2 regions of the Paraburkholderia dioscoreae genome follow, and region 2 is predicted to be linked to the other one. Evidence: riboswitches for the same ligand, from Rfam matches in the RefSeq annotation. Region 2 holds a riboswitch; the other holds the start of a gene.
The links. Region 2 has a riboswitch for manganese ahead of PDMSB3_RS19740 (sodium:calcium antiporter). Riboswitches for the same ligand answer to the same signal wherever they lie in the genome.
Positions count from the first base shown of each region.

Region 1 (15,716 bases), 890 kb from region 2:
CGTACGCGGCAAGCCAGGCGTCGGCGACTTCGTCCTTGAAGCCGGCTTGCAGTAGCGTGGCGCGCAACGCGGCACGGTCGTCGAACACGTGTTGCGCGAGCAACGCGCGGTCTTCATTCTGCTGTTTCGCCGACGGCACGAATTGCGCAACCGACTGATAACTGCCGACCTTGTTCGCGGTCCCGTTCAATGCATCCAGCTTCGTGCCCAACGCTTCGGCGCGTTGCAGCACGAGTTCGGGCGTCTCGCCGCGCACGACGAAAAACTGCGCGCTGTTATCCACGCCGACCGCCGCGCGCACCTTGTCTTCCTGCGCGACGAGCGCAGGATCGCGCTGGATCAGCAGATGGATATCGTCGTCGCTGGTCAGACGCAGCCAGCCGGGAATCGCCAGCAACAACAGCAACGCCGCGACGAACCACGCCCGCTTGCCGCCGATCGTGCGATGCCACACCGCCAGCACGCGCGCCGCGCCTGCAAACACGCGCTGCGGGCTGCGTTTAGGCGCGCGCGTGAGCAACGCGGGCAGCAGCCACAACACGGACGCGAACGCCGTCGTGATCCCTGCAATCGCGAAGCAGGCAATCTGCTTGAGCGCGGGAAACGGCACCCACGTGAGGATTGCGTAGCCGAGCAGACTCGTCGCGAGCGCCACGCTCAGCGCGGGACGCACGGCGCGCGCGCCGCGCCGTGCGTCCCAGTCACGCTGCGCGCCGAGATACACCACGAAGTACTGAATCGAATAGTCGACCGCTTCGCCGATCAGGCTTGCGCCGAACACGAGCGTCAACAGATGCAGCTTGCCGAAAATCAGCATCGTCACCGCGAGCGCGCAAACTATGCCGAGCGCGGTCGATACGAAGCCGAGCAATAGCAGACGCGGCGAGCGGAACACCCACATCATCAGCAGCGCGATACCGCACAGCGATGCAATGCCGATCAGATGCACTTCATGTTCCGACGCGCTGCGCGCCGCTTCCGCGTAAAACACGGCACCTGTTCGCGCCACCGAAACGTCGGGGAACGACTGCTTCAAGGCGCTTTCGCCCTGAGCGAGCGCCGCCAGGACGGCGTGCTGCGTTTTCGTTTCGTACGCCGAACCCGGCAGCGTCGCGACGATCAGCACGCTGGTGGCGGCGCCGTGATGCGAAACCAGCATGTTGTCTTCGAGTTCGAGATTCGAGGTGGCAAGCGGCAGGCCGCCGAGCCAGTGTTCGAGCCAGCCGAACGGATCGTCGGCGAGCGGCGTGGTGAGTCCGCCGCGCAGTGGGCTGTAGAGGCGCTGCGCGAGCGTGTCGTGCAACGTGCTGCCCGCCGCGCCACTGGCCAATGCCGTGCGGTCCGCCGGCGCCAGCAGGCCGAAGCGGTACGGCATGTACAGCGCCGCGATTTGCGAGAGATCGAACGGCGGCAATTCCGCCGTCACCGAACCGAACGCGCCGCTCTTTTGCAGCGACGCACCCAGCTGTTTCGCGGCCGCCTTCGCGTGCGCGTCGTCGTTGCTCGTGACCAGAAAAACCGTGCGGTCGCCAAGCGCGCTCGCCAGCGTATCCACGGCCTGTTCGGCGACGGGGTCGGCCTCGGTCGCGGGTAATAGCGCGAGCAGATTAGTTTGCAGCGGCGACGGTCCGGCGAAACGCCAGCCGCAATACAGTGCCGCCACGAGCGCGAGCAGCAGCCACGCGGCGCGCACGCCCCATACCTGTTTCGGCGACCGCTGTTGCAGCATCTCCATTACGGCGCCCCGAGCAGGCCGCGCTCAGTCGCACTGAGTTCGGTCACGGCCGCGCTCTTCGTGAAGTCGAGTTGGGTGACGTCGCCATTTGCCAACGTGATGCGCAGGCTCTGCAGATAGTCGCCGCCGCTCATCGCCAGACCTTTGATCGACTGCGCGATCTGCGGCTGATTCGGCGTGAGCTGCATGCGCCATTGCGCGGCGTTACCCTGGGCTTCCACGTCGAATTGCGAGTACAGCGCCGACAGATCGCCGCCGAGCATCGCACGCATCATCTTCGAGACTTGTGCGACGCCGCGCGTGCCCTGTGCGCTGTGAGCCGCGACGCGCTGGCCGTTCGCATCGACTTCAACCACGCCTGCGTCGGTGATTACGTAGGTGGCTTTGTATGGCTTGTCGATCTGCCAGATCACGCCGCGCTCGCGGAAGAACAACAGCGAGCCGGTACTGACGAGCGGCTGCTTCATCGCAGCCAGCGTTTGCGTCTGCGTGAATTGCGCGCGCACGCCCCGCGCCTGCGCGAGATGCGCGGCGATCTGCGAGACGAGTGCGGGGTTGCCGGGCGCGGCTTCTTTCGTCGACACCGCCGACGCAGCCTGCGTCCATACGACTGCCGCGGCGAGCACACTCGCCACACTCAGCGCGCTCAATGTGCTCACGATCACCGCGCGCAAATTCACCGTCCCCATACGCGCTCCAGCTTGTCGAACACGACCGGCGGCGAGACGAACTGCAACTCCTGGGTGGCGGCATCGACCGCGACCTGGATCGTATAGCCCTTGGTCAGGCGCGTGCCGGACGCGCAATCGACGATTTCATAGCCTATTTTCAGGCGGTTTTCGTGTTCGATCAGTTGCGTGCGTACTTCGATCTGCTGACCGTAGGTAGCCGGCCGCACGTATTTCAGATGCGCTTCCACGATCGGCCACAAGTAGCCGGAAGCCTGCATCTCGCGATAGTCGTAGTCGAAAGCGCGCAGCAGCGCCGCGCGGCCAATCTCGAAGTACTTCAGATAGTGCCCATGCCAGCACACGTTCATCGCGTCGACGTCGTGGAACGGCACTTCCACCGTCGCGCTCGCGCTCAGCACTTTGCGGGAACCTGTCATGCGTCCGGTCCTCCGCGATAGTCTTGCAGTAGATCGCACGCGGCAATGCGGGCGGTCAGTGCGCGCAGTTCGTGTTCGAGCGCGCGGTCTTCGTCGACGAATGGCGACTGCGCGCCCACGCTCTCCATGAACGTTCGCAGCGGCGCGGGAACCGGCGTTCCACTATCGATCTTCAATCGCAGACGGGCAGCTTGCACGGTTGCGAGCGTATGCGCTGCCGCCACCTGTTCGGTCAGTTCCAGCACGCGCAGGCAGTCGCGCGCGGCGATCGTGCCCATGCTGACCTTGTCCTGGTTGTGCGCCTCGGTGGAGCGCGAGAAAACACTGGCGGGCATGGTGTTCTTCAATGCTTCGGCGGTCCATGCGGACGACGAAATCTGCACCGCCTTGAAACCGTGATTGATCGCGGCGCGCGCGGACGTGGCGCCCGACAGATTGCGCGGCAAGCCGTTATTGAAATTGACGTCGACGAGGAGCGCCAGTTGCCGGTCCATCAGATCGGCGAGATTGGCGATCGCGACCTTCAGCGAGTCCATCGCGAAAGCGATATGACCGCCGTAGAAGTTGCCGCCGTGCAGCACGCGTTCGTTGTCCGGATCGATCAGCGGGTTGTCGTTCGCGCTGTTCAGTTCGTTCTCGACGTCGCGGCGCACCCACGAAAGCGCGTCGCGCGCCACGCCGATCACATGCGGCGAGCAGCGAATCGAATATCGGTCCTGCAGACGGTGGCCCGGCGTGTCGTCGCGCCCGGCCAGGTCGTCACGGATCCATGCCGCCGCTTCGGCCTGACCGGCGTGCGGCTTCACTTCGAACAGCATCGCGTCGAAATGTGCGGCACGGCCGTCGAGCGCGACCGTGCACAGCGCCGTCAGGCGCGCGGTGAGCCGCGTGAGATGATCGGCGCGCGCAAACGCGAGACAGGCGAGACCCGTCATCACGGCGGTGCCGTTCATCAGCGCGAGCCCTTCTTTCGGCGCGAGCGTAAGCGGCGTTTGACCGAGTTCGGTCCACACTTCACGCACATCGCGCAGGCGCCCTTTGAACATCACGTCGCGCTCACCCGCGAGCGCGGCGGCCACATACGAAAGCGGCGTGAGATCGCCGCTCGCACCGACCGAGCCTTCCGACGGAACGCACGGCAACACGCGATGATTGACCAGATCGGCCAGACGTTCGAGCAACACCGGACGCACGCCGGAAAAACCGTATGCGAGCGAGTTGAGCCGCGCGGCGATCACCGCGAGCGTCTGCGCCTCGTCGAGATACTGGCCCATGCCGCAGCCGTGATAGCGCGTGAGTTGCAGCGGCAATGCTTCGACCAGTTCCATCGGCACGTCGACCACGCAGGCGTCGCCGTAACCGGTGTTGACGCCGTACACGGTCGCGCCCGCGGCCAGATGCCGGCGCAGAAAATCCGCGCCGCGCTGGATGCGCGCGCGCCACGCCGGATCGGCGCTCAAGGCGACCGGCGCGCGGTGCTGCGCAATCGCGACGACCTCTTCGATCGTGAGCTTGCGCCCGCCTATTACGACTGCTGTCGTGTTCACATTTGCGCCCGCATCCGGCACATCGATCAGATCATGTTCGGCCATTCGCGCCTCGCTTGGGGCTGGCCCAGAAATCGAAGAAGTTGAACCATTGATAAGGTGCCTTGCGGCAATAGTGTTCGAGACGCACGGCATAACGTTGCGCCCACGCGGCGAGATGCTGCGCGCGTTCGCGGCGCGGCAGTTCGATGCGCTCCGCGAACGGTTCGAAATAAAGACGGTAGCCGTCGCGCTCTTTCAGGCAGAAGAACAGATAGACCGGGCAGCCCAATGCATGCGCGAGCACATACGGGCCTTGCGCGAACGGCGCGGTGGAGCCGAGAAATCGTGCTTCAGTCGTGCGGCCTGCTTCGTGTGCGGGCACGCGGTCGCCGACGATCACCAGCAACTCGCCGGCGTCGACGCGCTCCTGCATCATCATCGCGGTCTCGGGTCCGAAGTCGCGCACTTCCAGCAGATGCCGCGCGAACTCGCTATTGGCCGAAGCCAGCACGCTATTGAAGCGGCGCGCGTGGTCTGTATAGACGACGGCCGTGACCTTCGCGTAAGCGCCCTGAGCGGCGAGCGCGCGGGTCATCTCCAGATTGCCGAGATGCGCGCCGATCACGAGCGCGCCCTTGCCGCTCGCTACCAATGCTTCGAATGCCGAAGGATCTTCGAACTTGACGTCGGCATTGTTGACGCGGCCCGACCAGGCCGCGAGCTTGTCGAAGCCCGATTGCGCGAACGCCAGCATATGGCGGTACGCGGACAGCCAGCCCGGACGCGGCGTACCGCCTTGCGGCGCGGCTTCGCCGAGATGTCTGAAATAGTTGCCGGAGGCCTCGCGCGCGGCGCGGCCGGTCAGCAGAAAATACGCGACGATCGGATGCAGCCAGAGCGCGGCGAAGCGCCGGCCGAACAGCTTGCAACTGAGCGCGAGCAGCGACATGCCCAGGTGGCTGCCGCGTTCGGCGATACGCCACCAGTCCTGTTCGTTCCGTTCGCTGTATCCCTCTGCGGACTCGGTGCGGCGCGGCATCACCTTATGCGCGAGCAGCATGGGCAGACGCCACAGCATGCCGAACACGAGCCGCGTATGACTGCGGCTGATGCGCACGTTGTCCCACAGCACGTCGAAATGCGAGACGCCGTCGGTCGCATAGGTGACGCGTGTCGGAATCGAGCGGAACGCGGCGCGCCGCCAGTACAGACGCACGAGGATCTCGATGTCGAAGTCCATGCGGGTGGGCAGTCGCACGCTGTCGATCAGACTGCAGGCCAGCGCCAGCGGATAGAGGCGAAAGCCGCACATCGAATCGCGGATCGTCAACGAAAGCGTTTCGATCCATACCCACACATGCGTCAGATAGCGGCCGTAGAGACGCGCTTTCGGCACGCTCTCGTCGTAGACCGGGCGGCCGAGAATCACCGCGCCCGGTTCGGCGCGCGCGGCTTCGATGAAACGCGGTACGTCGGTGGCGTCGTGCTGGCCGTCGGCGTCGATCTGCAAGGCGTGCGTGTAGCCCGCCTTGCGCGCGGCGCGCAGCCCCGCCATCACCGCCGCGCCTTTGCCGCCGTTGAGCGGCAGGCGCAGCAGCGTGAGCTGCCCCACGTACTGCTGCGCGAGCGCGGCGAGCACCTGCTGGGTGGCCTCGTCGCTGCCGTCGTCGACGATAAAAAACGGCAGGCCGTGAACCGCGAGATGAGCAATGGTCGCGCCGATCGCGTCCTTATGGTTGTAGATCGGAATGACGATGCATGGGGAGAAGGTCTTCACGCCGGCGCCCCGTAGACGATCACGCCGGACGCGCAATCACGGCCGTTCACACGGTACGCGAACTGCACGCGCCGGCGAGCCGCGTCGTGAGCGAGCGTGAGCTTGAGCACGGCGCCCGGCGGCACCGGCGCCATGAACTTCAAACGATCGATCGACGCCAGCGCGCGCACGGCCGGCAAGTGGTCGGCGGCGAGGCGCATCGCCCAGTCGATCTGAACGACGCCGGGCAGAATCGGCAGGCCGGGAAAATGGCCGGCGAAATGCACGAGCGCGGGCGGCACGCGCAACTCGTAATGCAGCGTATCGCCGCTGCGCGCTTCGGCCAGCACTTCGACACCTTCGCTGCGCGGTTCGAAGGCGGCCGCCACGGTGGCCACCGGCAGTTTGCCGCGCGCGTCGAACGGCAGCGTGACGCGAAAACGCCAATGGCGCGGCAGCACCACGACGTCGAAATATTCGGCGAGATGCCGGCGCAATATTTTCGCGAGCGCCACGCGGCCTTCGTCGCGCAATGCTGCGCCGCCCGCTTCGGTCAGCGCCACGACGGCGCCGACGCGCTCGCGCGAGGCGCCGGCCAGCGGCACGATCGCCGCTTGCGCGACATACGGATGCAGCGCGAGGCGCGCTTCCAGTTCCGGCAACGACACGCGTTTGCCGTCGAGCTTGAGCACGCGGTCGAGCCGGCCTTGCAGGCGGAAACGGCCGTCGGCGTCGAAAGCGATCTTGTCGTCGGTGCGATGCCAGCCCGTGTGATCGAGGTGTGGCGAGCGGACGTTGAGCGCGCCGTCTTCGTCGCGGCGCACGTCGATTCCGCTCACCGGTTGCCAGGCGTCGGTCTGATCCTGGCGCCGCCACGCAATGCCGCCGGTTTCCGTGCTGCCGTAAATTTCGAGCGGCGCCGCGCCATAGGCGGCGGCGTATTCCTGCGCGGCTTCAGGCGCCAACGGGCCGCCCGACGAAAAGAACGCGAGCGGCGCCGGCGTCAGGTCGGCAAAGCCGGGCAACGCGGGCCAGCGCGACAGTTGCGCGGGCGTCGAAACGATCACCGCCGCGCCGCAATGTTCGATCTGCGCTTGCAGATGCAACGGCTCGATGCTGACCGCACGGTCGAAGGCACGGCCGGCGGCAAGCGGCCACAACACGCGAAACAGCAAACCGTAGATGTGGTGATGCGGCACGCTCGCGAGCACGGTCGCGTCGCCGACCAGCGCGCCCCACTGTTTTTCCAGCGTGTGCACTTCGGCGTTGAATTGCGCGAGTGTCTTGCGGATCGGCTTGGGGCGGCCGCTGCTGCCGGATGTGTAAAGCGTGAGCGGGGCGTTGGGGTCGATCGTATAAGCGGCGCTCGACGTGTGCGCCGGGGCCGCCTCGGCGTTTCTGGTGCCGGCGTCGGCTCCGGCGTTGCCTGCCGCTGCTGCGTTGACGTCGACGCGCGTGTTGAAGCCGGTATCGGCATGGGTTACTGCGTTGACTTCAGCTTCGGCGTTGACGCTGACGTTGGCTCCAGCAGCAAGCTCGAACGGCGGCAAATCCGCATCGGTCAACACCGCTTCGTAAGCATCCGCGAGATCGGCCAGATAGCCCGGCGTCGCATTGGCCGGAATCACCGGCTCCTTGCCGCACGCGAGCAACGCGAAGAGCGCGCAGGCGAAATCGAACGGATCGTCGATACAGAGTGCGTAGCGTTGCGCGGCCTGCGTCTGCACGAGCGCGATCAAAGCGGCGACGCGCGCGCGAAACGCCGCGCGATCGAGCACCATGGCGCCATCCCGGCAAACGGGCGCCCGCAGCGCGGCGCTCTCATGAACCGCCGACAACAGATCATGCAACGCGATCATTAGGCCGCCTCCGAACGCGCGGCGCGCGGCAGCACGACCAGGTAACGCCAGACGACCTCGGCCGCCAGCAGCACGCCGATCAGCCCATAGGCGATCGCTCCGTTATAGAGCGACCAGCTCGCACGGCTCCAGTACAGCGCCGTATAAGCGGAAAACACGCCGTTCAGCGCGAAGAATCCACACCACACCTGGGTCACGCGCCGCGTATGGCGCACCGCGCCCGGCGCCAGGTCGGGATTGCCGAGGCGTGCGAATTTTTCGATCATGGACGGCCCGCGCACGAGCGTCGCGCCGAATGCGATCAGCAAACCCAGATTGACGAGCGACGGATAAAGACGCAACAGCAGTTCGCTATTGGTGAGCACGATGGCCGCCGACGCACAGCTCAGCAAGCCAGCCACGGTCCAGTCGATCGTGGAGAGCCGCCGCAGCGAGGTCGCGACCGGGCCGCTGCCGGCCCAGCGCTGCAGCCACAGGATCGCGAACAGCATGCAGCCCACATAGCGCGGCGTGTCCCAGCGCCACGCGCACAGGATCAGCGCGGGGTACGCGAGCTTCAGCAGCACCTGCACGACGGTTTTGCCCAGGCGACGCCCGGTGCCGGGCGAGGCATCGGCGGCCTGCTGCGGCGCCGCTTGCGTTCGCGGGCGTGCGGCGCACATCAGCCTTGTGCCGCCAGCAGGGATTCGACCGCCCCGATCACGTCGCCGACAGTGCGCACCGACTTGAACTCTTCCGGCTTGATGCGGCGTCCGGTCATTTCCTGCAGTTTGATCGCGAGGTCGACGGCGTCGATGCTGTCGAGATCGAGGTCTTCGAACAGATGCGCTTCGGGCGTGACACGCTCGGGCTCGATCGCGAAGTTCTCTTTGAAGATGGCGCGGATGCGCTCCAGAATCTCTGCCTCGGACACGATTTATTCCCCTTTTCTGGTTGTTTCGTTCACAGCGTGCACCGCTTCGCGCTGGCTCGCCACCAGCGCCGCGAGCGTGTTGATCGAGCGGAAGTGTTCGCGCGTGCGCTCGTCGTTCGCCGCAAGGGTCAGTTGGTATTGTTTGCGCAGCACGATGCCGATTTCGAGCGCGTCGATCGAATCGAGACCGATGCCGTCGGTGTCGAACAACGGCGCATCGTCGTCGATATCGGCCGGGCTCAGGTCTTCCAGATCGAGCGCTTCGATCAGAAGCTGTTTAATTTCCAGTTTTAAAGAATCCATAATCGAACAGGTGCTGAGTAATGTGTGCTTCGACGGCGCTCGTCACGCTGCGCGCCGCAAGAGCCGGTGGAGTGTCATGGGCCGCGAGCTGGTCGACGCCGAGCGGTTCGAGCACGTTCACGCGGATTCTGAACGCGCGCGCCGGCACGTCGTACCAGCGCATCTGCTTGGTGAAGGCGGGCGGATCGCAATCCATCAGCACCGGGACGATCGGTGCGCCGGCTTTCAGCGCCATGTGCGCGAAACCGCGCGAAAAAGCATGCAGCCGGTTCGGCGCGGGGCTGCGCGAGCCTTCCGGAAAAATGATCATCGTATAGCCCGCCGCCAGTTGCTTCGCGCCGGCCTCGACGAGCTCCGCCGGGTCGGCATTGCTGACGTATTCCGCCGAGCGCACGATGCCCCAGAAACACGGGTTGCTCCAGTGCGCGTTTTTCACCACGCAACAGGCATGCGGCGTGAGCGACAGCAGCACCATCACGTCGAGATAGGTCGGGTGGTTGGCAACCACGATCGCCGGGCCGTCCGCGCGCAATGCGCGCATGCCCGACACTTCGAGTTCCATCACGCCGACGCGCTGCAACACCGCGACCAGCGCGCGGAAAAACCAGTGGATCACGCTCGTCACCGCGAACTGTCGCGATGCGCGGTGCGGCCACACCCACGCAAGCGGAAACACCACCACCGAAAACAGCATGCCGCACACGCCGAAAACCACGAAGGCCATGCCGGTCGCGCAGAATCGCCAGCAATAATCAAGCCGCGCGGTCATGCCAACTCCAATGCCAACTGGCGTCGGCACCTTGCCAGGCGGCGGGCAGCCCGGTCTCCAGGCAGTGCTGCAGCGCCTGGCTCTGGGTCGCGAAGAAGCTGGGCAAGCCGGCGCGGTGCCCGCCGGCGGGCTGGTTCGCGCTGGCTTCATGCGCCGACGCGGGCTCCCGCGCACCCGCGCGGCAGACCATGCACACCAGTTCGGCCGTCGCCGTTTCGCTATCGAGCAGGATCGCGATCGCGCCACCCGGCACTTCGTCTTCGATCGTGCCGTACGCGGCGTCGGCCGGTTCGTCGGCGTAGACCAGCAGCAACGGCGAATCCTGCTGCGTGGCATATTGCGCGTGCGCTTCCAGCAGCGCGTAGCCGAGCGTTTCGGCGCCGGCGGAAATCGCGCTCGCCGCCGACCGGTCGCCGCGCGCAATGCCGAACACGCCGGTCATCGCATTGAGCACGGACAGGCTGAAGGCGGTCGGCGACACCGGCTCGCCCGCGCTGATGGCACGCAAGATATCCGTGGTGCGCCGCAGTTCCCCGTGGCGCGAAGCGAACACGACCCGCGCCGCGTCCGCGGCGACACAATCGTGCGCAACCTTGAGCGCCACTCGCGACAGAGTGCTCAGACGACGCCGCACGATCGGCTCGATGAAGCCAATATCGGAGGCGGCAGATGCGGCAGCAGGCCAGCTAGACCAGCGAGCGACCGGAATGGTCCAGTGCAGATCGGGCATATCGGTGTTCGCGCGTAGAAGCGAGGAGGCTGAAGCGCCTGACGGAATACGGCACCGTCACAGCGTGTACGCGCCGCGCGGACCGGCAATCTCCAGCCGGGGTCGATCCAATCTTCTTATCTTATATAGGGTTCAGCCAATTAACGGCACTTGGCCCCGATTATTTAGGCACCCTCGCCAGTTTGTCTGGAGAATTGCCTCGGGCTCCCTGTGGTCGCCGGGAATCATACTGAATATTCTGGGATAAATCAGCCACAAAAGACGTATCCATCTGTATCCGTATCTCTCATGCGACGTTCGGCGAAAAAGCCGTCACTCGCACCTCCGACGCGATTTCCCGCTACACGCACAAACGCAAAACCACTGGCGGCGGGGCTTGCAGTCGATACGGACATACAAGCATTTCGTCGTCATCCGCCCATACTTTCATTTAACTTTCTTAAAAAGTGTTTCAGATTGGCTAGTTTCGGCTCCGTCTTCGCCCTGGTTTCCAAATGGCCGGCGCATAGCCCGCGTCAAATCCACAGTCCGGGCAATGCAACGGCGCGTGCGGCTGACGCAATCCATTATCAGGCGCGGCCACGCCTGTTATACTCCGTCCCTCATTGGGGAGTAGCCGCCTCGCGGCACGTCCGCACCGCTGTCATCGGGTGCGTCGCACGTGTGGTTCGCGGGGGCGCCTGTCAACAGACTTGGCCTGTACGGCCATGGCAGCCGCAGCCTCTGGCCTGGCGAGACCGATGATCCACACACCGCCGCAACAGGGCCCGGCGGTGTCGTGGGTCGTCGCTCGTTCATATCTCGGCCCGGGGAATCAACACACCGTGGATCACGCTTTTCTCATTTCGACCGGAGCGGTCGCGCTCGCCGAGATCGGCGACAAGACGCAATTGCTTTCGCTCGTCCTCGCGGCCCGCTACCGCAAGCCGCTGCCGATCATTCTGGGCGTGCTCGCCGCCACGCTCGTGAATCACGCCTGCGCGGGCGCGCTCGGCGCGTGGCTCGGCTCGCTGCTCACGCCGACCATCATGCGTTGGGCATTGGCGGCATCGTTCATCGGCATGGGGCTGTGGATTCTCGTTCCAGACAAACTCGACGACGAAGAGGCCAATACCAGCCGCACGCACTTCGGCGTATTCGGCGCGACCGTGGTGACGTTCTTTCTCGCGGAAATGGGCGACAAGACGCAGATCGCCACGGTGGCCCTCGCCGCGCGTTTCCACGATTTCTTCGGCGTGGTGGCGGGCACCACGCTCGGCATGATGATCGCCAATGTGCCTGCGATCCTGCTCGGCGACCGTTTCGCTCATCGACTGCCGACCAAGCTCGTGCATGGCATCGCGGCGGTGATGTTTGTCATTCTCGGGACGATGGCGCTGTTCGGTGTGGGCGTTTAGGCGAATGTCGGCCAGCAGATCGGGCGGGTAGCGCAAGGCGCCACGGCAAGGAATTAGCGGCCGGGTCCGCTGAGTCACTCAGCACTCAGGCAGCGCGTGGTCAGCATCTGGCCGCCGTGCGCGGCGCGGCTCGCTTGCGGGTCGCTCGCGCGGCGATTGATTCGAGCGCCGTGGTGCTTCTTCGGGCTCGATCCGGTATCAGCAAAACAGGCGGCCCGGCAAGAATGATTGCCGGGCCGCTCGTCTTCTTTGCTGCCGGCGAGCGCGTTAGAGCGCGCCGCCAGTCGCGCGTGACCTACTGAACGACTTTCGCACCGGAGGCCGGTGCCGGCGCAGCGGCAGGCGCGGCGCCGGTAGCGGCTATTTCGTTCGATGCCCCGCCGTTCTTGTCGACCGGAATCTTCACGGTGTGGACCACGCCGTTACCGAGCGGGAAATCAGCCAGCGCGCTACGCGCCAGATACGGCATGGCCCGGACCAGCGACGATTCGCCGCCCGAATTGCGCGCCGTCACGTTGTAGACCTCCTTGCCGGTTGCCCGCTCGGTGATCCGTATGCCCAACAGATGCGTGAAGATAGGATAGCTCTGGTTCACGTACGTGGCGGGGAAGCCACCCCACGGCCCCCACGGATCGAACGGCCGGCCCCAGCCCCAATATGGCGCCGGCCACGGGTTGTAATACACCGGCTCCGAGACCGTCACCATGTCCGAACGGATTCCGTACGAGAGTCCGACCAGATAGCGTGCCCGCGCGTTGTCGACCTGGCGGAAAGAATGCGTGGCGAGTTCGTTCGCGACAAAACGCTCGTAGGTGCTGAGCTCGAGATTGCTCTGCTGGTCCGCCGCCCGCGTGAACGCATAGGTGCGGGTGGCGTCGCTACCGCTCCAGTCTGAGAAGGCCGTGACCTGCGTGGTGACGTAGGTCGTACAGCCGGAAAGCAGCACCGCCAGCCCGGCTAGCAGCAGCGTGGCGCGGCGGGTCCATCGATCGATTTTCATGGTCTACCTCGTGAAGCCTCTCAATGTCTCTGTATTGTCCGTCATGACCGGCCCGGCCGGCGTGCAGGCTTTTGTACCAGGCGGGCGCCCGATAATACGCTGACTGGCAAATTCGGTAAAAAGTTCGCCCCGCACGATTCGCCGAGGCTTTGTACAATGGTTCGACATGCCCGGCTCGTGCGTCAGAAGCGCGCGCGCCGACTCGAGTTCCAACACTACAGAACGCCATGGCCGATACCGCAACGCCCAATGTGATTCGCCGCGCCGACTACGCGCCGCCCGCCTTTCTGATCGACACCGTCGCGCTGGAGTTCGATCTGGTTCCTGAACGCACGGTTGTCCGCAACACGATGCGCGTGCGCCGCAATCCGGAAGCCGCGCGTGCCGCGCATCTGGAACTGATGGGCGAACAGTTGGAGTTCGTGGGCGCCGAGGTCGACGGCCAGCCGTTCGCCAATGCTCACGCGCACGACCACGGCCTGCTGCTCGACAACGTGCCGGATCAGTTCGAACTGACGCTCACGAGCATCTGTAATCCGGCTGCGAACACCACGCTGTCGGGTCTCTACGTGTCGGGCGGCAACTTCTTCACGCAGTGCGAGGCCGAGGGCTTTCGCCGCATCACTTACTTCCTCGACCGCCCGGACGTGATGGCGACCTTCACGGTCACGCTGCGCGCCAGCAAGGCGGATTATCCGGTGCTGCTGTCGAACGGCAACCTGCTCGAAGAAGGCGATTTGCCTGACGGCCGCCACTTCGCGCGCTGGGAGGATCCGTTCCGCAAGCCGAGCTACCTGTTCGCGCTGGTCGCCGGCAAGCTGGTCGCGCTGGAAGAACGCGTAAAGAGCGGCTCGGGCAAGGAAAAGCTGCTGCAGGTGTGGGTCGAGCCGCACGACCTGGACAAGACCCGTCACGCAATGGACTCGCTGATTCATTCGATCCGCTGGGACGAGGAACGCTTCGGGCTCGAACTCGATCTGGACCGCTTCATGATCGTCGCCGTAAGCGACTTCAACATGGGCGCGATGGAGAACAAGGGGCTCAACATCTTCAACACGAAGTACGTGCTGGCGAATCCCGAAACGGCAACCGACACCGACTTCGCGAACATCGAGGCCGTGGTCGGCCACGAGTATTTCCACAACTGGACCGGCAATCGCGTGACGTGCCGCGACTGGTTCCAGTTGAGCCTGAAAGAAGGCCTGACGGTATTCCGCGATCAGGAGTTCTCGGCCGACATGGCCGGCGGCGCGACCGACGAAGCCGCGCGCGCCACCAAGCGCATCGAGGACGTGCGCGTGCTGCGCCAGATGCAGTTCGCCGAAGACGCGGGTCCGATGGCGCATCCTGTGCGCCCGGAAAGCTACGTCGAGATCAACAACTTCTACACGATGACCGTCTACGAGAAAGGCTCGGAAGTCGTGCGGATGTATCAGACGCTGTTCGGCCGCGACGGCTTCCGCAAGGGCATGGACCTGTACTTCAAGCGCCACGACGGCCAGGCCGTGACCTGCGACGATTTCCGTCATGCGCTCGCCGACGCGAACGGCCGCGATCTTGCGCAATTCGAGCGCTGGTATAGCCAGGCCGGCACGCCGCGGGTGTCCGTGCGCACGCAGTACGACGCCGCGCAGCAACGCTACAGCGTGACGCTCACGCAAGGCTATGGCGAAGCCGCACCGGCCGCGCGCGAAACGCAAAAGGGTCCGCTGCTGATTCCGTTTGCGATCGGCTTGATCGGCAAGGACGGTCGCGACCTGCCGCTGCAACTGGAAGGCGAAGCGCAGGCCGGCAAGGCGACCACGCGCGTGCTCGAATTCACGCAGACCGAACAGACCTTCACGTTCGTCAACGTGGCGCAAGAGCCGTTGCCTTCGCTGCTGCGCAATTTCTCGGCGCCGGTGATCGTCGAATACGACTATTCGGCGGAACAGCTGGCATTCCTGCTTGCCCACGACCGCGACCCGTTCAACCGCTGGGAAGCCGGCCAACGGCTCGCCACCCGCGAGCTGCTCACGCTCGCCGGGCGCGCCGCCACGGGTGTGCCGCTGCAGCTCGACGATTCCGTGGTCGCCGCGTTCGCACGCGTGCTGACCGACGAAACGCTCTCGCCTGCGTTCCGCGAACTCGCGTTGATGCTTCCTTCGGAAGCGTATCTGGCCGAGCAGATGGCCGAATCGAATCCGGCGGCCGTGCACGCCGCGCGGCAGTTCGTGCGCAAGCGTCTTGCCAATGCGCTCAGGGGCGACTGGCTCAACGTGTACGAGCAGCATCGCACGCCGGGGGCGTACGAAGCCACGCCTGAAGCGTCCGGTCATCGCGCGCTGAAGAATCTCGCGCTGTCGTATCTCGCCGAACTGGACGATCCGGCAGAGGCCGTGCGTCTCGCGTCCGCGCAATACGATGCGGCGAACAACATGACCGACCGCTCGGCGGCACTGTCCGCGTTGCTCAATGCGTCGGCGGCCAACGGCGGCAGCGCCGAGGCGCAGCAGGCGCTGGACGACTTCTATCGGCGCTTCGAAAAGGAACCGCTCGTGATCGACAAGTGGTTTGCCTTGCAGGCCACGCAGCGCGGCAGCGCGCAGCGTCCGGTGATCGACGTCGTGCGCAAGCT
Region 1 is NZ_LR699553.1:3,449,974-3,465,689, forward strand. Features, by position in the region: gene PDMSB3_RS15455 (MMPL family transporter) at 1-1,735, opposite strand, end outside; gene PDMSB3_RS15460 (outer membrane lipoprotein carrier protein LolA) at 1,735-2,424, opposite strand; gene PDMSB3_RS15465 (acyl-CoA thioesterase) at 2,412-2,843, opposite strand; gene PDMSB3_RS15470 (HAL/PAL/TAL family ammonia-lyase) at 2,840-4,435, opposite strand; gene PDMSB3_RS15475 (glycosyltransferase family 2 protein) at 4,422-6,149, opposite strand; gene PDMSB3_RS15480 (AMP-binding protein) at 6,146-7,987, opposite strand; gene PDMSB3_RS15485 (COG4648 family protein) at 7,987-8,649, opposite strand; gene PDMSB3_RS15490 (acyl carrier protein) at 8,649-8,900, opposite strand; gene PDMSB3_RS15495 (phosphopantetheine-binding protein) at 8,904-9,203, opposite strand; gene PDMSB3_RS15500 (lysophospholipid acyltransferase family protein) at 9,178-9,972, opposite strand; gene PDMSB3_RS15505 (beta-ketoacyl synthase chain length factor) at 9,956-10,702, opposite strand; yybP-ykoY riboswitch at 11,298-11,515, shown strand; gene PDMSB3_RS15510 (TMEM165/GDT1 family protein) at 11,527-12,099, shown strand; gene PDMSB3_RS15515 (DUF4136 domain-containing protein) at 12,395-13,099, opposite strand; gene pepN (aminopeptidase N) at 13,327-15,716, shown strand, end outside.
Region 1: it holds a riboswitch for manganese, as region 2 does, so the genes downstream of both, PDMSB3_RS15510 (TMEM165/GDT1 family protein) here and PDMSB3_RS19740 (sodium:calcium antiporter) in region 2, are expected to answer to the same signal.

Region 2 (15,716 bases):
GAAGCGCAAAGGCACCAAGGCTGAGCCGACGGGCGCCGCGGCCGACGAAGCCACCGGCTACGACACTGCCGACGGTCTCGGCGACACCGGCAAAAGTCTGCTGGGTCTGATCCAGACCGTCGCGCTGATGTCGATGCTCGAAGGCCGCGAGGAAGATCCCGACGCGGTGCGGCTCTCGACGGTGCACGCGTCGAAGGGGCTCGAGTATCCGCACGTGTTTCTGGTTGGCGTCGAAGAAGGCATCATGCCGCATCGCGGCGGTCCCGACGACGAGCCGATCGACGACGCGCGCATCGAAGAAGAGCGCCGCCTGATGTATGTGGCGATCACGCGTGCGCAGCGCAGTTTGCATCTGAACTGGTGCAAGAAGCGCAAGCGCGCGCGCGAAACGGTGGTGTGCGAGCCGTCGCGCTTCATTCCCGAAATGCTGCTCGACGACGCTCCGCCGCCGACGCCCGAAGAAGCGCCGATGTCGCCGAAAGACCGGCTTGCGAGTTTGAAGGCGCTGTTGCAGAAGCCGTGAGCGAGTGCTGAGGCCGCTGAGCTGCTCCGGCGAAACGTATGGGTTCGACGGCGTGAGCGGTGAAGCCGCTGATCTGGCTCCCGCGCCCACCTGCAGCCGATAAGAAAAAATCCCTGCACCGCGTTTCCACGGGCAGGGATTTTTTTGCGACGTGGCGCAGGCCACGCCTCGTCTTACTTCACCGCGCTGACCATGTAGTCGACGGCAGCCTTTACGTCCGCGTCCGAGGCATTCGAGCCGCCCTTCGGGGGCATCGCGCCCTTGCCATGCAGCGCGTAGTTATAGACCGTGTCGATGGGGTCTTTCAGACGCGGCGCCCAGGCGTCCTTGTCGCCGAACTTCGGTGCGTTCAGCACGCCGGCAGCGTGACAGGCCTGGCAGACTTGCTGATACAGCGCCTTGCCGGCTTGCGAGGCATCCGCGCTTTGCGTGCCGCCGGCTGCCGGTGCTGCCGCTTGCGGCACGCTGGCCATCGCGGCCATTGCCGCGGCGGCCTGGGCCGCGCCCGCGTCCGACCCGCCGGCCGGTGCGGCTGCTGCTGCGCCGGATGCCGCTGCGGCACCCGCAGCCGGCTCAGCCGGTTCAGGGAAGCTCGCGCCGGAATTGTTCGCCATGTAGGCGACCGCGCGAGCGATTTCGAAGTCGCTGTAATCGTCTGGGCTGGTGCCGCCGCGCGGCGGCATTGCCCCCTTGCCGGCGAGCGCCGTGTGCAGCAGCGTGTCGAAGCCTTGCGCGATACGCGGCGCCCAGTCGGCGGTATTGGTGAATTTCGGCGCGCCTGCTGCACCCGACGCGTGACACGCGGAGCAAACGGCCTTGTAGACTTCTTCGCCGGTCTTGTAGATGCGCGGCGCATTGGCGTCGCGAATGTCGACCTGGGCGAACGGCTTGATGCGGGCGGTGACCTCGGCTTCGGAGAGAGAGTCGGTGCCGGCGCCGGTGCGCGTCGAGTTATCGACGTAGACGGCCAGCAGCACGATGATGACGATCGGAACAGCAAACCCGGCGATGATCGCGGCGATGAGCTGTGCTGGGGTTTTGATCGGGGCTCCGTGTGGTGCTTCGCTCATGCTTGTCTCGTCTCCGTGGGTATGTGAGCGGTACAGCGTGACGGCAATTTCTTGTTCTTTAATCAGCCACGGACGATTATAGACGCAAGATTTCGACGGCGGCGAGGGGCGCGGCGGGGTGTTCAGCAGGCGTTTACCCGCATCGCGAGGAGCGGCCGGAAGGCGCTGGGTGCTGCCATTCAGGCCGTCCGGTGGACGGTACGGCCGAAACCGGGTATCCTTTCGGTCTCTCGCTTTGCGTCGCATCCGTTCTGGTTGCCGCGCTTTCGTGGTGAAGCGCCCGTAGCTCAATGGATAGAGTACTGCCCTCCGAAGGCAGGGGTTGCTGGTTCGATCCCAGCCGGGCGCACCAATAGCCGTAAGGCTTTCAGCGGCTTCACCTGTTCCAGCTCCCCCCGAATTGCGGCTAACTGCGGTCCTGCTTTCGCCATCATCGGCTGGACCCACTGGCTGGTGGTGGGCGCCTTTAATGCCTTATCTGGCACGCCTTCAGCCGGTTTTTTCGATCCCAGCCGGGCATAAAAAAGAGTCGACCTTAATCTAAGGCTTGCGCTGTGTGCGCCGAATCCCTTTATTTTCCCAGCCTTGTGATGTCCACCCAAGCGCCGTACTCCATCCCAGAGCCCGCAGACATGCCCCCCGCCGTCACTCCACGACCCCCCAGCCCAACAGAACTATCCAAAAACATCTGTAAATTTCCGTCCATCAATTCAGAATCAGACGTGTAAACGTTTATCTGCAGAAATTTCCAATTGCCCTAGTCTGTCCCCTTAATTAGCATGCGTGCACCATGCAAATCTCACGACGCGTGGAATTCCCGGGGCGGTATTTCAGCAATCGCTTCCCCACTTAATAAAAGGGCTTTCGCGAAACCATTCGCACGCCAGTGTTTTATTTGCAGGTCATGTACAAAACAATCCGATTGATTTTAACTGCATCTATCATGATGCTGTCCAACCTCGCGCACGCGCAATCAGTGCAGCCTCTCTCGAGCGCAAGCCAGTTTGCCGGCCCATACCTGGGCTTCAAGGTAGGTGTGAATAGTTCCAATGCTTCCGGTGTCATCAGCAAAGCATCGCACACTACGGTTTTCCCAGGTTTCACGGCCGGATATAATTTCGACATCGACCGGTTCATAGTGGGCGCCGAGGCCTTTGCCGATTTGCATCACGGCTCGACAACCTATAAGGACGGCGGAATCGATGCAAAATTCGGCATGCCGTTCAATCAGATATTGCCTTATGTCCGCATTGGATTCACCGGCGACGATCCAGACACGCGTTTCCATTGGGGCCTGGGCATCGAATATAAATTTGCCAGACACATAAGCGCCATAGGCGAATGGACAACCGACACCAGCAATCACGACGGCACCAAAAGAACAAATAACAGTTTCACAATCGGTCTGCAGTATCACTTCAATTGATCTGCCTGATTAGCGGCTACGCGGGGAGTTACCAAGGCCCCCGCCACCCCGCCGCTCTTTTCCCCCTACCAAGGTTGTTGAAAGCGTCCCCTGCCGTTAGAATCGCCCGGTCACTGGGGAGTAGCCTTCCTTCATCCTTTGAAGGAGAACGCGTCAACATACTTGGCCTCGTAGGTCATGGCGCGTTCGACCGTGTCGGTTTGGCGAGACCATTGACGCACTGCCTCGTTCTGGTCGGACGGGCGGCGGTGCGTCATTGGTTTGTCATCTACGTCCGACCGCGGAGTTGCCTCGTGATACATCGTTGTGCCCCGCCAGTTTCTCCCGCTCGCCGTCTGCCGCGCCGCCGCCCCTCCGTGCTTGCGGGGAGCCGCCTATGACCGGTCTCCTGCTCGAACTCGCTGTCATGCTGGTCGTCATTCTGGTGGCGGCCGAACTCTTCACCAACGCGCTCGAACACCTGGGCGAACGCCTCAAAATTTCGGAGGGCGTGACAGGTTCGCTATTCGCAGCGGTCGGCACCGCTTTGCCCGAGACCCTCGTGCCGCTGCTGGCGATCGCCAGCGGTACGACCGATAGCGCGGTCAACCAGGAGATCGGCGTCGGCGCAATTCTCGGCGCGCCGCTGATGCTCTCCACGCTCTCCACCTTCCTCATGACACTCGCGATCCTCGGTTCGCGCGGCGCGAGCGGCTGGGTCGCGCCGGAACGCAGGGGCTTTACGCGCGACCTCAACTACTTTCTGTGCGCGTTCGTGCTGGCCGCTGCGGCAATGTACGTGCCGCACGAGCAGATGCTCGTGCGCGCCCTCTTCAGCGCAGCGCTGGTCGGCGTGTACATCACGTATGTGGTGATGACCTTCCGCGCATCAAACGAGTTGGTCGAGGCCGGTCACGGCACCGAAGCACCGGGCAAGATGCTGATCTCGCGTCTCGGCGTGCCGACCAACCTCGTGACCATCGTGGCGCAACTAGCGCTCGCCGTCGCGCTGCTGGTGTGGGGTGCGGAGGGCTTCATCCACGGTGTGCGCGGCGTGTCGCAGGCGCTCGGTATCTCGCCGCTGCTGCTCTCGCTGCTGATCATACCGATCGCCACTGAGCTGCCGGAGAAGGTCAACAGCATTCTGTGGATTCGCCGGGGCAAAGACACGCTGGCGTTCGGCAACATCACCGGCGCGATGGTGTTCCAGGGCACCTTGCTGCCCGCGATCGGCATTCTGCTGACGCCGTGGATGCCGCGCATCGAGGTAGTGACCGGCATCGTGATCACGCTCGCCGCCGCAGCATGGTTGCGGATCAATGTGCGCGAACGCGGTGTGCCGGTGTGGGCGTTGCTGGTTTGCGGCGTGCTGTATGCGACCTATCTGGTCATTACGCTGACTCGCTAGACGCGCCGCTCAACGAGCCACCTGACCGCAAGTGGAACAATCGCGGAAGGTTGCGCACCGGCAGGCCTTCTGCGCTTCACGCTCACTTGACCGTTGCGTCCTGCGCTGCCGACGTTGTCGCGTTGGCCGGTTTGAACACCGTCTTCCAGTCGTCCTTCATGTCGACGACGAGCCAGCCTTTTGCAGCGGCCTCGTCCAGAGCTTTGTCGAGCTTGCCGCTCTTCGACGCGCGGTCATACTGATATTCGCGTTCCGCGTCCGTATGATGCACGAGCGCGGCAAGGCGCGGGCCGTCGCCCGCCGAGGTCCATTCGAGCATCGGCGCGTCGCCGTCCGCGTTGCCGAACGCGATCACCGGACGCCTGCCGATCACGTGGTCGATGGCAAGCGGTTTGGCCGCGCCATCGACCAGCGTGTCGACTTGCGCGAGGCGTGTCAGCGAAATCGCGCCATTGGTCTGGCTGTAACGGTACTTGACGGCGCTGCCGATCACCTGCTCAGGCGGAATGCCATACATGCGCTGCGCCACCTCGCGAACGAACTCGACGTCGCCGCCCGTCACCAGATAGGTTTTGAAGCCGTTCGCGCGCAGGCAGGCGAGCAATTCGAGCATGGGCTGATACGCGAGATCGGCATAAGGCCGGTTAAAGCGCGGGTCGCTCGCGGAGTCGAACCATTCGTGCACGAGCGCGGCGAACTGCTCGCTCGTCATGCCCGCGTGCGCCGCGGCCAGCACCCGCAAAGAGCCGGCGTCGCCGCCTGCCGCCACATTCCTGAGATTGCCCTTGAGGATCGAGCGGAACGGTTCCTGGCGCTTCCACTCCGGATGCCGCCCGGCCACTGTCTTCACGCGTTGCAGCGCGAACACCAGTTGTACCGGCGCGGGTTGCTCCGGCCACAGTGTGCCGTCGTTGTCGAACACGGCGATGCGGTCGGCGCGCGGAATGAAGTCCCTGGATTCGGGCGTCGTCACGAGCGTGACGAAATCGACGATCGAGCGTTTGGTCACGGTGTCGTTCCACGATGCCAGGGTCGCGGCCGTCGATGCGCCTGCCTGCGACACGCCTCCGTCCTGGTGTGGCGTAACGGAGCAGGCGGACAGAAGTACGACAGTGAAGGCAATGCAATACCGGTGCAACGTGCGAATCATGAAAGCCTCATCGAAAGCGGTGGATCGAACCTCGAACGAGCGCCAGTCTAATGGGCGCAAGGCGCTTATTGCAGTCTTTGCAGAATTTTTTCCGGACGGCGGAGGAACCCGTGCCGCCAGCACAAATACCAATTGAATATTTCAGGAGGCCGGACGGCGCCTGGTTGGACGCGGCACCTCGGCCGCGTTACAAATTTATCTCTATAAAGCCATGAAACATTGCTAGTATTCCCAACGATGCCAGCGTGGTGAATCGTCCACTTTCCGCATGCTTCGTTTGATGCGGCGTTTCTCGTTTTCAAGGAGCGCTCATGCAAGCCCAGTATCCCGCCGCGCCACCTTTCCCGATTGCTCAAGTGACATGGCACGCCTCTTCCGCGTGGTCTGGCGTCCATCCGTGAGTGGTCGCTCAGCCGCACGAACAAGCGCGCCAAATGAATTGAATATAAATCGGACACACGAACGCGACCATCACTTTGAAACAAATTCGCATCAGGTAAAGGCAGGCGCTCGCCGATAAGAACACTCAGGACGAGACTGGAGCGATAACCACTACACTCCAACGGCGATAGCGAAGTCGAACGTCGCTGTCAATAACGCGAGCGAGGCAAAGTGTTTTTATTCGGACACCGACGCATCTGGTCAAATCCTTGATGGCAGCGGGCGCTACACTGTGAGCTTCCCTAAAGATCGGCTATCTCATGGCAAGGGCCTTCGGTCGCTAACGGTATATAACGCACATCACTTTTTCACTCAGCCCACAGAACCGCCATGCGCTGGGTAAGAAGATCAAAGACCCGCAGTTCAATGCAGATGGCTTGCTCGCGCCCTACGTGAAAAACACGAGGTTCAGTGAAGACAAAAGTTTGCCAATTGGTTGCAGGCGCCGGGTAGTGAAAAGTTCTCCCTGCACTTACGCGCCCACGGTCTCAGGCAGGCAATGCTCGACGACAACTGGGCACTGCCGCCAAATGTGCGAGAAACCTGACGCGCGCGCACTTGCACGCGTGCGGCTTTGCGACGCAGACGGTCCGTATGCGGTTCGGCCGGAGTGAGAATGTCGAACTCCTATTTGATAAGGACGATTATGAGTCAACCTAACGGTTTCTTCCCGACGAGGCGGGTTGTCGCCCGACTGTGCAAGGGTGCGCTTCTGGCGACTGCCGGCGTGAGCCTCTCGCAAACAGGGTGGGCGACTGAAGGCGGCATAGGCCGGCCCATTACCGGCATGCAGGTGACACCCTACGGCGGCATCGTGCCGCCCACCAACGACTGGATTGTGACCGCCGCCACGATTTATTACGAAGGCTCGCTGGGCGCAAGCAAGTCGATTCCGATCGCCGGTCAGGTCACGGCGGGCGTCGACGCGACAGCCGAATACACCATCCTCGCGGCAATCAAGACATGGGGCATTACCGTGGGCGGCTGGAACTTCGCGTCCTCGTTTGGCGTGCCGGTCCAGTACACGGACATTTCGTCATTTCATGGCCGTTTGCCGAACGACCACGGCACGCAGTTCGCCGACTTCTTCTTCACGCCGGTTATTGCCGGCTATCACCTGACCAAGACCGACCATATCGCGTTGAGTGTGCAGATCTATGCGCCGACCGGCGCGTACAACCCTAACCGGCTCGCCAATGCCGGGCAGAACACGTGGACCTTCACACCCACAATCGCTTACACGAAATTGCTGCCGAAAGAGAACATCGAGTTGTCGTTGAACTATGGCCTCGAGTTCTACACGCCCAATAACGACACCCATTATCACAACGCGCCGGTCAGCGTGCTCGATCTGCTTGCGCTCAAGCGCTTCAGCAACGGCTGGGGTGTCGGCGTGGTGGGCGGCTACATCCAGCAGATCGGCAATGACAGCGGCGGCATCGCAGATGCCGTCGGCGGCAGTCAGGGCCATTCCGTTGGTCTTGGGCCGATGGTCACGTGGTCGGGCAAGATCCAGAAGACACCCGTGTCGGCCTCTCTGCGCTGGGTCAATGAATTCAACACCAGCAATCGGCCGAAGGGCAATGCGGTGCAACTGTCGGTCAATGCGACTTTTCAGTAACGCGGCGCCTTGGGAGCAGCACGCTGCGGACTTACGGCAGCCGGCTCAGGCCGGCTGCGAACCAGATAGGGCGGCTCGACTCGCCCCGATCAGTGCGCCGTCTCGCGCTCGCATATCGCGTACACGCTGGAGCACAAGTCGGGATAGACGCGTCCCAACTCGAAACAGCCGTCGAGATACGCTCTGGATATGATGCCCGCCTCCAACGCCGCATCGATCTGGAAGTTGGCAAGGCCCTTGAAAAAGACGCCGCCTTCAGTGACCGGTCGCAGCTTCGCCGCCCGCAGGTCGGCCCGTAGCGTATCGATCGAATAGGTCACCCGGTGACCGTGCGCCGCTTCCGCCAGCGTCACGGCTGCGTGATGGTCGATCAACCCCATGTTGACCGCGATCTGCCGGGATCCGGCCCGCGCGTTCGGCGCAGCCACGAACAGCCTGCCGCCTTCGGACAACCAGCTGCCAATCCGGCTCAGGACTTCGACCGGATGATCGAGGTGCTCGAGCGTATGGATGAGGAAAATATTGTCGTAGCGCCGCGCCGGTTCGAAGGTCTCGAACGTCGAGTGATGGAACTTGACGGCGCCCCTCGTTTTATCCGACGCAACGGCGATACAGTCCGCCGAGGCTTCGACCACTTCCACGGAATCGAAGCGCTGCGTCAGAAGGCGCGTGAAGTTGCCTTCGAAGCATCCCAGTTCGAGCGCGTCATCGCCCGCGAGGAATGGCTCGAATGTGCGAAGCATGTACTCATGCATCAGGTAGTCGAAGTCGTAAGCGTACCGATGTTCGGGATGATCTTTTGCTTCTGCGTTGTAGTCTCTGCTCATATCGTCAATCCTGTCCGCGTTGATAGAACCGCTGCTCCACAGGTACGTAAAACTCATCGAGCGACTGCGGCACCCGGGCGTTGAAGCCGAGCACCTGGCGCATCCATGCATTGCAGCGGCCGAGATTGCCGTAGCCGAACAGGCGTGCGTAATCGAGCTGCGGCTTGAAGAACGGGCTGGTGAACGTCAGCGTCAGCGCACGACGCGGCGCGTTGGTGGTATTGCGTCCGGTTGCATGCCACATGCGCGAATCGAACAGCAGAATCGAGCCACGCTCTCCGGTCGCACGCGAGGCGTGAGCGTAGAAATGCTCGTCGGTGGGCTGCTCCAGCATGTTCTGCGAGTGCGGAAGAATATGCGTTGCGCCGTTCTCCAGCGTGAAATCATCGAGCATCACCAACGCGTTCACCATAAAGCGCCGCGTGTCGGAGCCGAAGCGGATATCGCGATGCACGTTCTGCACGTACGCGCGCGAGTCGCGCTCGTTGATGACGCCACCGTACGAATTCAGAACGAAGTTGCCTTCAAAGTACCCCTTGAAAATCGGCTCCAGCGCCGAGAGCTGCGCCAGCAATTCGACGTAACACGGGTCATCCATCAGCAGATGGTGCAAGGTGCCGGCGCTGTTTTCCAGCACGCCGTTGCGGTGCCGGATTTCGTCGCGCAACGCGAGCGAAGGACCCAGCGCCTCGACCACCGAATCGAGCAATTCGCTGCGAATCAGCCGGGGAAGCACCGTCCAGCCTGCCGTTGCAAGCGCAGTGTGGTGTTGAGCATCAATCGTGTTCATGAGTGGGGCGAAGCAACGGCAAAAGTGAAGGGCTCAGCGTCGATCATCAGCCAGGATGGCCATCGGAACGACGTCGAGATAGCGGCCGCCTTTGAAGGCGGCCTGGCGCAACAGACCTTCGGCGCGAAAGCCCACCTTCTCGTAAAGGGCGATGGCGCGCGCATTGGACGCGAGCACGGTCAACGAAATACGGTTGAGGTTGAGGTCGCCGAATGCGTGGTCGAGCGTCTGGCGCGTCGCGGCCTCGCCGATGCCGCGGCCGCGTGCCGTCTGCGTGCCGATCTGGATCGAGAACTCCGCGCAGCGGTGCACCCAGTCGATGTCCAGCAGGTATGTCACGCCCACTAATTCCTGGGTGGAGGCGAGGCATACGGCGAGCCGAACATTGGCGGCGCGGGAGCCGAGGTAACTATCGAACCATCTGTTGTCGATCTCGGCGCCCACATACCGGAAGGCGCCGCCCAGCAGGCTGACTAGCGCCTTGTCGGAGCGCCACGCATTGATAGTCGGCAGGTCGCCGCGTTCGATCTCGCGCAGGAATATCGTGTTGTCGCTCATGCGAGCCGGTCCAGTAAGTGTTGCACCATCGGCGCGAGATCGTCGCGCGTAAGCCGCTGATCGCATGGCAGGCAAAGGGTCGAGGCCGGGAGATTGCGCTCGAAGTCCGGCGCGCCTTCAGCGTCCGCCACGTCCGGCCAGTAAGTGGGCGTATAGATGCGCTGCGCGCGAAGCGTTTCCCGCGCGCCAGTGGGTGCGTCGAAAAACGGGTAGCAGAGCGGCACCGCATGTTCGTCGTGGCGAAACGTAAAGCGGTTGTAGCGCTGCAACTTCTCATGCAGGAAAGCGAAATTTTCGATGCGGCGCGCCCGCACATCTGCATAGTCGATACTGGCGAGCAGCCGCTCGGTCAGTCTCGACATCTGCAACGGCTCCTGGTACTTCAGACCTTCTTCGGCGGCGGCGTAGCCGGCGTAGCCGGCTTCCGCATCTTTTGCGAGCCGGGTCAGCAGGTGTCCGCAGCGCAGCAATGAAGCATCGTCGATTGCTTCCGGCATATCGATCGGCTGCCGGGTGACGAGATAGCCGCCGTCCGGCACGCCGAGAAACTTCCGCGGCGAGTACAGCGTGGCGAGACAGTCGGCGGGCTGCGCGAAGAACGCTTGCGCGTTGTCGATCAACACGCGTTCGCGAGGAAAGCGGCTGAGCACGTCGTCGACCTGGCGGGCGCACAGGTCGAAATAGTTGACGTAGAGGAGCCACTCATCGTCGCCGATATCGGCGGACTGCACACGCAAGTCGGCATCGAGCCGATAGCGTTTGACCGGCGTGCCGGTCATGCGCAAAGGCTCGATCATCGCGTCGCAAATGTACCAGGGCATCCAGACGGCAGCCGGCCGCTTCGCCCGAAGCAGTGCGAGGAACGCCGCGCGCGACGACTGGAAACGCAGCGCGTCGCCGTGAAGAGGCGCTTCGACTCGCGGCAGTTCGAGTTCGAAATAGCCGCCGATTGCGCGCGGCTCGCGCGCAATCATGCTGTCACCTCGACGCACAGCATATCTCTCACGCTGTTTTTGCTATTGAACATCAGGACGTCGAGAATGGATAAGGCGGGATGAAAGGCGCCGTCGTCGAACTGCGCATAGGGACACAGGTTCGGCTCGATGAAGGCAAGCTCCACGCCGCGCGCCGAAAACGCCGCGCTATCGTAAAGCGCGCGGCCGCCCGGAAGGTTCACATAGGTGCTCGCCTGCTCTTTTGCGCAGATGTCGAGGACCCGCTCCGTGCCTTTGAGATGCGCGTTGCCATATATCGTCGACGACGGGACGAATTCGGTGTCGATCTCGAGGTACTTGCAGATTTCCATGACGGTGTGCGAAGCGAGCAGCGAAACTGGCGCGAGAGGCTCCGCCAGAATCCGTGCGATCAATGCGCTGACCTGCGGGTAGTGAGGCGCTTTGGCATAGGCGTGCCGAATCGATTCAAGCAGTTTGCGCAGCCACCGCTCGCGCGGTTCGACCAGCACTTCGTTAATCTTCAACGAAGGACTCGCACCGCTGAGCGGCACGGTGAGATAACGCACCTGGTCGCCCTGCAGCATGCGGTTACGGTTGATCCAGCCGTTCTTGATGAAGTTCACGTCGTCGTAAAAGACGAACTTGTCGGCTGCCGCAGCCAGCTGAAAATACCCGATGTACGGGAGCAGGTAGGGCTGCATGATCGCGAGCTTCATGACGTTCAGGTATCCGCGATAATCCCGATGATGCGATCGAGCATGTCGTCTGTCAGCGCCGGGAAGATCGGCAGACACAGCACCTGTTGCGCGGCGGCACGCGCGACTGGCAAGTTGTCCTGGCGCGCGGAAGGCAGGCCGCGATAGATCGGAAAGTCCGAGATCAGCGGATAGAAATAGCGGCGCGCGTAGATGTTGCGGTCGCGGAACTTCTGATACAGCGCATCCCGGCTGATCGGATACTCCGGTCCGACGAGAATCGGAAAGTACGAGTGGTTCGCGACTTTCTGGCCTTCTTTGGGCAGGCAGCGGATACCGCGCACATCGCGCAGCCGTTCGCGATAGATCGCGTCGACGCGCGCGCGCTTTGCCAGCGCTTCATCAATGTGCTGCAGTTGCAGCAGCCCGAACGCGGCGTTGATTTCGCTCATCTTGCCGTTGATGCCGGATGCCACCACGGTCACTTCGTCGACGAAACCGAAGTTCTTCAGATGGTCAATGCGCTGTTTGGTCCTGGCGTCCTGGCAGATGATCGCGCCACCTTCGAACGTGTTGAAAACCTTGGTCGCGTGGAAGCTCAGCACCGCGAGGTCGCCGTGTTCGAGCACACTGCCGGTTTCGGTCTGCACGCCGAAAGCATGGGCCGCGTCGTAAATCACCTTCAGATTGTAGTTGTCGGCGATTTTCTGGATCGCTTCGACGTCGCACGGCTTGCCGTAGCAATGCACCGGCATGATCGCGGTGGTCTGCGGCGTGATCGCGGCCTCGATTTTGGCGGGGTCGAGATTGAGCGTGTGCGGATCGATATCGGCGAATACCGGCTTGATGCCGTTCCACACCAGCGAGTGCGCGGTTGCAACGAACGAATAGGGTGTGGTGATCACCTCGCCGGTCACGCGCAGCGCCTGCAGCGCGGTGAGCAATGCCAGTGTGCCGTTGGTGAACAGCGCGAGATGCTTGACGCCGAGGTACTTGCACAAGGCCGCTTCGAACTGCTGGTGAAACGGGCCGGCATTGGTCAGGATCTTGCTGTCCCAGATCTGTTGAAGATAGGGGATGAATTCTTCGAGCGGCGCGAGATGCGGCTGGGTAACGTAAATGCGGTCGTCGATCTGCGGCTCGATGGCCCCAAGCGGTAAGGCAGCGTTCACTTGTTTTCCCCTGTTTCGGATGGCGCGGTGTCGCCTGTGGCGGCAATGGCTTCTTCTGCCGTTACTTCGAACGGGATCGCCGGTTGGCCATCGCACCAGCGTTGCCACATGATTCGCAAGGCGCGCGACAACCCTGCGGCGACCACTTCGGGCCGGAATGCCGCCGAGGCCATGCAGCGTTCGCGCAGACCGATGCGCAGCGCGGCGAGCGCGGGAATATCGGAGGACAGCGCAACGCCCTTAGCGACGAAATCCGCCTTGTCCGTAGCGAGAAACTGCTCCAGCCCGACGTGCGACATCCAGGTGGTGCCGGCGCGGCTCGGTAGCGTGTTGCCGCAGATGGTCAGAGTCGGCACGCCCATCCACAAGGAATTCAGCACGGTGGTCGAACCCGTGTATGGGAACGTGTCGAGACAGATGTCGACGTGAAAATGCTGCTGCAGATAGACCGGGATGCTCGAGCGGCGACGGAACATCAGCCGCTCGCGTCCGATACCGACGCTGCCGAACCAGTCGATCAGGAGCTGTTCGTCATCGTCGTTGGCGATTGCGCCGAGCAGCATGCGCGACGAAGGCTGCGCGTGCAGTAATTCCGCCCACAGCGCGATCACGTCGCGGCGCAATTTGTTCATCCGGTTGAAACTGCCGAAGGTTACATAGCCGTTGTGCATGGCCGGCAGAATGTTGACCGGCGGCGCGCTCTTTTCGGGCAGGAACGGAGCGTTCGCCGGCAAATGGACGATCTTCTCCGAGAACATACGTTCGGCATCGCCGAACGGTACGCCGAATCTGTCCACCAGGTAGTAATCCATCGCGCTGAGGCCTGTGGTGGCCGGATAGCCGAGCCAGCTCACCTGGATCGGCGCGGGCTTGCGCGCAAACGTGAGGAGGCGGTTGCGGCCCGTATGTCCCGACAGGTCGAACAGAATGTCGATGCGTTCGTCGCGGATCTTGTTGGCCAGCTGCGCGTCCGGCATGCCGGTGATCTGCTGCCATTCATCGGCGCAATCGCGCAGCAATCGGGTGTAGTCATCTTCCATGATGTAGTTGTTGTACACATGGAGGGAGACGTTCGGGTCCTGGGCGAGATGCTGCATGACCGGAAGCAGGTAGGACGCTACGGCATGCCGGAACAGATCGCCGGAGACGAGGCCGATTTTGAGTTTGCGCGTCGGCGAGCGCTTGTTGACGTGCCGTGGCCACTGTGCGCGCACTGGCGCTTCGTGTTGCTGCGCGAATTTGAGGTGCTCGGCGAACAGCGTGCCCTGATCGATCTCAGGGTTGTGAGCGAGGGCAAACAGAAAGTTGTCGGCCGAGATCGGGTCTTTGGGGTTTTTCTCAAGCGCCACGCGGAAGTTTTGCTCCGCTTCCGCCACGAAGCCCAGGTCGAGTTGCAGCACACCCAGCGTGCTGTAGATGCTTGAATCGTCCGGCTTCAGTTCGATGGCGCGGCGTGCTGCGGCAAAACCCTCAGCTACGCGGCCCTGATGCACCAGCGACATGGCAAAGATGCGCTGCGCTTCGGCGTATTCCGGATTGATCTCGAGGATCGCGCGGCAAACCTGTTCCGTTTCTGCATACTGCCCCTTCAGGCGAAGCGTATCCGCGAGCACCGTGCGGCTCTCGAGTTCCTCGGGCAGCAGTTCCGCGGCTTTGCTCAACGGGGCGACCGCGTCGTCGTAACGGCCCAGCCGGTGCAGCGCGATGCCGAGCCATCGCCACGCGTTGCCGTCCGCGGGGAAGCGTTCGGTGAACGAGCGGGCAATTTTCACCGCTTCGGTGATATTGCCTTTGTTGTACAGCGCCGTGTAGCGATTCGTTTCCTGCTGGCTGATCCGGCGTCCCGACGCGATCGTGGAGCGGTTTTCCTGAGCGTTTGCCGAGGCGCCTTTTTCCGCGGCCGGCAGGGCGGTTCCCGGTGGCTCTTTGGGCACAACCGGAAATGTCGAGATGACTTTGTCCGGATTCGACATCCGGACGATGAGGCCATCCACTGCGGGGCCTTTCAGCCCTTGCTTCTGGCCCATCTCCAGGGCGAGCCACGCGGCGGCGGCTTCACCTGCGTCGATCAATGCGCTGACATAGGCTGCCCAGTACTGCCCGTTTTGCGGCTGGTACCCGAGGAGTTGCTCGAAAAGCGGCAATGCGTCCCGCGACCGATCGGTCTGGCCGAGCAGCACGGCAAGGTTGTACAGCACGTCCGCGTGCTGCGGCTTCGCGTCGAGAATCGCACGATAGAGCGTTTCGGCGTCGTCGAATTCACCCTTGTGGTGGTGCTCCAGAGCCGTTTGCAAGACGAGCGCAATGTCCTGCTCGAGTTGCTGCTCGGACGTCAAGGGGTTGGCGGTGGGCTGCTCGTACAGGAGAGTCATGGTCTCAGCGCAGAATGGTCTATGAACGAAATTGTGCGACGGGGCAAGCGGTTCTGATGCTCGGAGATGATGGGGAAAAGGCCGCCTGTTTGGCGTATGGGGAGGACGGGTGAAAAGCCGAAAGACAAGAAAAAAACCCGCACGAGGCGGGCTGAGGGAACGAGCGCGCCTCACTTCGGCACGTAGTTCTTATTGTTGGGTCGGCCGGCTGAGCCGGCTGTTTGGGAGCGGACGTCGCCTTGCGCGGCTCCGCCCCGGCTGATTTTTCTACAGGCGGGCCATCCGCTGATATTCCCCGGCTGCCCTGGTGCGTCCGATCGCCGCTTCGAACTCGATGTGCAATTCGTTCTGGGTGACTTCAGCGTCGGCGAGTAGCGCGGCGTCGATCGCCTGGATCTGGCGGATCATCTCCAGCGCGGCCGGTTTCTGGCCGGCGGTGAGCGACATCAGCAGCGGCGAGCGCGTTTCGGTCAGGCGGGCGGCTTCCGGCCAGTCGGCGAGCGAGGCCGCCTGTTCGATTGCCCGCGTGATGGACAACACGCGTTCGACCAGTTCCGCCTGGGTCATGTTGTGCGTGTTCATGGCTTAGCTCTTGTTCGTGGCCAGCGCGCCTGCGCTGTTGGTGCCGCCGAACAGCGCGGTCAGGTATTGCGAATTGTTGTTCATGGTCGCCATCAACGTGTTCAGCGCGGTGAACTGCGCCTGATACTGGTTCGTCAATTGTGTCG
Region 2 is NZ_LR699553.1:4,335,168-4,350,883, reverse strand. Features, by position in the region: gene PDMSB3_RS19760 (UvrD-helicase domain-containing protein) at 1-523, shown strand, start outside; gene PDMSB3_RS19755 (c-type cytochrome) at 697-1,593, opposite strand; tRNA gene PDMSB3_RS19750 (tRNA-Arg) at 1,870-1,945, shown strand; gene PDMSB3_RS19745 (outer membrane protein) at 2,537-3,019, shown strand; yybP-ykoY riboswitch at 3,123-3,304, shown strand; gene PDMSB3_RS19740 (sodium:calcium antiporter) at 3,396-4,406, shown strand; gene PDMSB3_RS19735 (HAD family hydrolase) at 4,489-5,556, opposite strand; gene PDMSB3_RS19730 (hypothetical protein) at 5,555-5,692, shown strand; gene PDMSB3_RS38435 (DUF1214 domain-containing protein) at 6,125-6,340, shown strand; gene PDMSB3_RS19720 (SphA family protein) at 6,644-7,618, shown strand; gene PDMSB3_RS19715 (class I SAM-dependent methyltransferase) at 7,708-8,445, opposite strand; gene PDMSB3_RS19710 (phytanoyl-CoA dioxygenase family protein) at 8,450-9,235, opposite strand; gene PDMSB3_RS19705 (GNAT family N-acetyltransferase) at 9,269-9,793, opposite strand; gene PDMSB3_RS19700 (hypothetical protein) at 9,790-10,767, opposite strand; gene PDMSB3_RS19695 (WbqC family protein) at 10,764-11,465, opposite strand; gene vioA (dTDP-4-amino-4,6-dideoxy-D-glucose aminotransferase VioA) at 11,471-12,616, opposite strand; gene PDMSB3_RS19685 (tetratricopeptide repeat protein) at 12,613-14,988, opposite strand; gene PDMSB3_RS19680 (flagellar protein FliT) at 15,256-15,570, opposite strand; gene fliD (flagellar filament capping protein FliD) at 15,574-15,716, opposite strand, start outside.